One region of the Bradyrhizobium sp. CIR48 genome, then DNA from elsewhere that is predicted to be linked to it. Evidence: riboswitches for the same ligand, from Rfam matches in the RefSeq annotation. Region 1 holds a riboswitch; the other holds the start of a gene.
The links. A riboswitch is a leader RNA that binds a small molecule or an ion and turns the genes downstream of it on or off. The one in region 1 is predicted to bind cobalamin.

Region 2: linked by a shared signal. The riboswitch ahead of GGD66_RS05050 (TonB-dependent receptor domain-containing protein) and the one ahead of GGD66_RS20025 (TonB-dependent siderophore receptor) in region 1 are both predicted to bind cobalamin.

The regions. Positions count from the first base shown of each region.
Region 1 is NZ_JACIHG010000006.1:192,709-194,903, reverse strand. Features, by position in the region: gene GGD66_RS20025 (TonB-dependent siderophore receptor) at 1-1,162, opposite strand, end outside; cobalamin riboswitch at 1,279-1,481, opposite strand; gene GGD66_RS20020 (histidine phosphatase family protein) at 1,554-2,126, shown strand; gene cobT (nicotinate-nucleotide--dimethylbenzimidazole phosphoribosyltransferase) at 2,119-2,195, opposite strand, start outside.
Region 2 is NZ_JACIHG010000001.1:1,030,166-1,032,360, reverse strand. Features, by position in the region: gene GGD66_RS05065 (hypothetical protein) at 1-107, shown strand, start outside; gene GGD66_RS05060 (hypothetical protein) at 246-455, shown strand; gene GGD66_RS05055 (hypothetical protein) at 555-818, shown strand; cobalamin riboswitch at 862-1,076, shown strand; gene GGD66_RS05050 (TonB-dependent receptor domain-containing protein) at 1,190-2,195, shown strand, end outside.

The sequences.
Region 1 (2,195 bases):
AGGTGCGCTCGGCGCCGTAGCCATAGGCTTGACTCTTCAGCGTCAGGTCCGGCGCCAGCTTCAGCTCGAAGCCGCCGCGCAGCCACACCTCCTGCGCGACATTGCGATTGTCGAGGACGTTGTAGTTGGTATTGAAGGTGCGGTCGTCGATCGTGACCGCGCCAAGATCAGTCCTGTTGAAGTAGTTGCCGGAGACGATCCCCGTCGTCGCGTGCGAGCCGCTGAAGGCGATCGGCACCAGCGGCGCGCCCCAATAGGCTTTCGAACGGTCCTCGCGATACTCGATCGCGCCCCAGATCTTGAGACTGTCGGAGATGCGGTAATTGAGCTGGCCCGACACGTCGAGCATCTTGGTATTGGTGTCGTCGGCAAAGCCGTTGAGCGCGGAACGGCTGATGTCGAAGCGATAGTCGAGGCCTTGGACGTTGGTGCTGCCGCCCGAGCCGTAATGCGCGCGGAACGAATTCAGCGAATCCCAGGAGAAATCAGCTTCGTTCCGGATCGGTCCCGTGTGCGGCTGCTTGGTCACAAAATTGATCGCGCCGCCGGCGGCGCCTTCACCCGAGATCAGCGAGGCCGGGCCCTTCAGGAATTCCACGGCTTCCAGATTGGCGGTGTCCATGATCCGCGAGGTCATGTTCTGCGGGCCGATCTTGATGCCGTTGTAGAGCGTGTTGATCTGGCTGTTGGTGAAGCCGCGCATGGAGAAGGCGGAAGGTTCGGCCGGATTATCGCCGGCGGTGACGCCGACCGCGCCCTGGGCCACGTCGGACACAGTGCGATAGCCCTGCTCGCGCATGGTCTCGGCGGAGATCACCTCGACGGTCGCGGGCGTCTGTCGCACCGTCAGGCCGAGCCGCGAAGCGCTTTCGGCCACGGCGTTGCTGTTGAGCGGCGTCGGGGGTGCTGTAGCCGGTACGACGGGCTTCGGCATCGCTGCCGCGGCCGCCGGCCTGCGCGCTGCTGCCCGGCGCGTGCTCTGCGCCTCCCGGCCGGCAGGCTTGGCCTGCTTGCGGGATTGGGCCGGCGATACTTCGACGGGCGGCAGGGGTTCCCGGGCCTGCTGCGCCAGCGCAGCGGGCAGATCGAGCGCGGCAAGGGATGTGAGCGCGGCGGATGCGAGCAGGAATTTTCGCGGTCGTACGATACGGAAGGAAGACACGGTTTTCGGACCTCGGTATGACGTCAGTGGCACGTCACAGCGAACGAGGTCTCACCTTTTGGCTCTTCAGCCGTCCGATGAAGCCGAATGTCTGTACTCCCCGACCGACATCTTCGCGTGTGACCACGGCTGACGGCAGGTCTCCTGGCTCGCGGGTCATCACCACTTCGTCGCCTTCCCGGGACCGAGGACCCAGTGGCTTCTGACGAAGGATTATCCGCTCACAGTTGCGGGGGCAGCCACGGCGTTGGGGACAATGTTCCCGCACCGTATTCCCTTTTCATCCCCTCTCGGGGAAACCGTCGCGAGCATCTAGGATTACCATCACAACAGAGTCAATGTGCCAGTTGCGGCGTTATGGCCACAACGACCAACTTCCTTGGAGATGAGCATGGAAGGCGAGACCTTCCTCTGGTTGATACGGCACGCGCCCGTCGCGGGCGTCACAGGCGCCATCCATGCCGCCGACGCGCCGGCCGATCTCAGCGATCGCGTGCAACTGGACGCTGTGCGACGGCGCCTGCCACCGGATGCCGCCGGCTATGCCAGCCCGTCGCGGCGCACGATCGAGACGGCACGCGCGCTGGGACTCGAACCGAAGCTGGTCAGTGAATTCCGCGAGCAGGATTTTGGTGACTGGACCGGCCATCGCCATGACCAACTCGAGGCGACCCGCGGTGAGGCCTATGCGCAGTTCTGGAGCGATCCGGCTGGCGGACGGCCGCCGGGCGGCGAAAGCTTTGCGGATCAGGTCGCGCGTGTCCGGCTGGGTCTGTCGCGGATCGCAGCCGGATCGGCCACGCTCGTCGTGCATTCCGGCACCATCCGCGCCGCGCTCTGCATCGCGCTGGATCTGACGCCGCAGGCCGCCTTGCGCTTCGTGGTCGATCCGCTGTCGCTGACCCGGATCGATCGCCTCGCGGCCGGCTGGCGCGTCGTCTCCGTCAATCGGCGGATCAGTTAGGTCTGTCAGGCACATTGGCCTGCGCGAACGTCGCCATGCCGTTGTGAAGGCTACAGGCGAGCCGCACCA
Region 2 (2,195 bases), on a different contig from region 1:
TCGCCACCGACAGCACCAAGCGCGAGTTCTATCTGAAACTCTCGGAACAGTACCGTCAGCTGGCGGTGGACATGCGGCAGGCGATCGCGACCAAGGCTGCGGCCTGACGCCGGCTGCAATCCGTTCTTAAGGTTTGGCGCGCATCCTTGACGTCGCGAGCGATCGCTCGTGGTGGAAAGGCCGGGGTTCGCTGCATTGCAGCGCACCTCGCGAGTGTCATTTGCCATGCTTGACAGGGCAATCACATGCGCCTCGTTGCCGTGATCATAGTCGCGCTCATGACGGCGGCCTGCGACCAGGAGCAGGATATCACCGGCTCGACGCCGACCTGCCCGATGCGGAACTACAGCTACAATCCCCGCGACATGAACCAGTGCGTCAGTGCGTGCAAATCGTGCGATCGCGGCACCACGGTCACCTGCACCACCTCCTGCACCCTCAAGGGCGCGCGCTGAGGCTACCGCTTTCTCCGGCGCACCCAGCGGCGGTGCTGGGGCACCGGAACGATTCACTTGGGTTAATCATTGAAGCAGGTGGGCAGGACGCGGAGTCCGATGGAAATGGGTATGCTCGATCCCGGTCGATTTCTGGTGTCGTGCTCGCATTGTGATGCCTGGCCGATGGCGGCCAATGTGAAGCGGTCGAGCTGGTCGGCGTCCCCGCACGAGGTCCGCTTTGTCTGCACGCGCTGTCGTCGCGAGGAGACCGCGATCGTCTCGGCCTCCGGCGAATTGACCCCGATCAAGCGCGTCGATGTTCCGCCGCGCGACGTCGCTGTCGCCTGGGCCCAGGCGCAACGTGTGCGAGGGCGGACCTGAGCGCCCGGCGTCCACCGGTCGATTGACTCCCGGGGCCAACGGCTCGTAAATGATCGGCGACGGTTCTCCTCAGGGAGATCAAAAGGGAATGTGGTGCGGGATTGTCCCAACGCAGGGATCTGTCTCAACGCCACGGCTGCCCCCGCAACTGTAAGCGGTGAATCTTCGTCTCATGCCACTGGGAAACTCGGTCCTGGGAAGGCGACGCAAGGTCACGACCCGCGAGCCAGGAGACCTGCCGTCAGCCGTGGTCACACGCGAAGATGTCGGTCGGGGAGTACAGACATTAGCTTCACCGGAGCAATCCATCGCTCTGCCGTGAAACCTCGTTCGCTGTGACGTGCCACTGACGTCATACCGAGGTTACAATTGTGTCCCGTCTCGTCTCTGCCGCCAGGCGCCTTGCCGCCGGCCTGCTCGCATCCGTTTCCCTCCAGTCGATCGATCTGTCCTCCGCCTTCGCCCAGCACGCGCTTGCCGAGCAATTGCCGCCGATCGAAGTGACGCAGCCCGACGATTACAACCGCACGCGCGCCAGGGCGACCGGTGACGGCGAGGCGACTCGGCAGCGGGCGAGGACGAATGTCGCGCCGGCAGGCAATGGCGCCGGCTCATCGGGCTCCGGCGGTGAGGCTGCCGCCGGCGGCGGCGGCATCGTCGGGGCTGCCACGACCGTCATCATGGCCGCGGATATCGCGCATTCGCCATCGCAGACGCTTGCCGAGATCATCGCGATGCAGACGCCGGGGGCCCAGATCACGACGCTCTATGGCGGCCAGATCGGCGCCAAGACCAGCGTGGACCTGCGTGGCTTCGGCGCCTTTGCCACCGCCAACACGCTGGTGCTGGTCAACGGACGACGGTTGAACGACGTCGACATGGCGCAGGTGGACCTCTCCACCATCCCGCTCAATTCGATCGAACGCATCGAGGTCACGCGGGGAAATTCCGGCGCGGTGCTCTACGGCGACAACGCGGTCGGCGGTGTGATCAACATCGTTACCAAAAATGGCGTCGGCGGACCGCCCGTGACCGCGCGCATCGAGGCCGGCTTCGGCTCGTTCAACACCAGGCTCGGCAATGTCTCGACCTCGCTCAATTCCGGTCCGTGGTCGACCTCGTTCTACGGCAATACGGTCAGGACCGATGGCTACCGCGACAACAATCGCTATTCGCAGCAGAACGGCGTCGGCAATCTCAACTACACGACGCCGGGCCTGAGTGCTTTTCTTACCGTCACCGGCGACAATCAGGAGCTGCGACTGCCGGGCGGCCGCACCGTCGATCCCTCCATCGGCCTCGACGAGCTCAGGGCCAACCGGCGAGGGACCAGCACGCCGTTCAACTACGCCAACCAGCAGGGTTTTGGTGCGACCG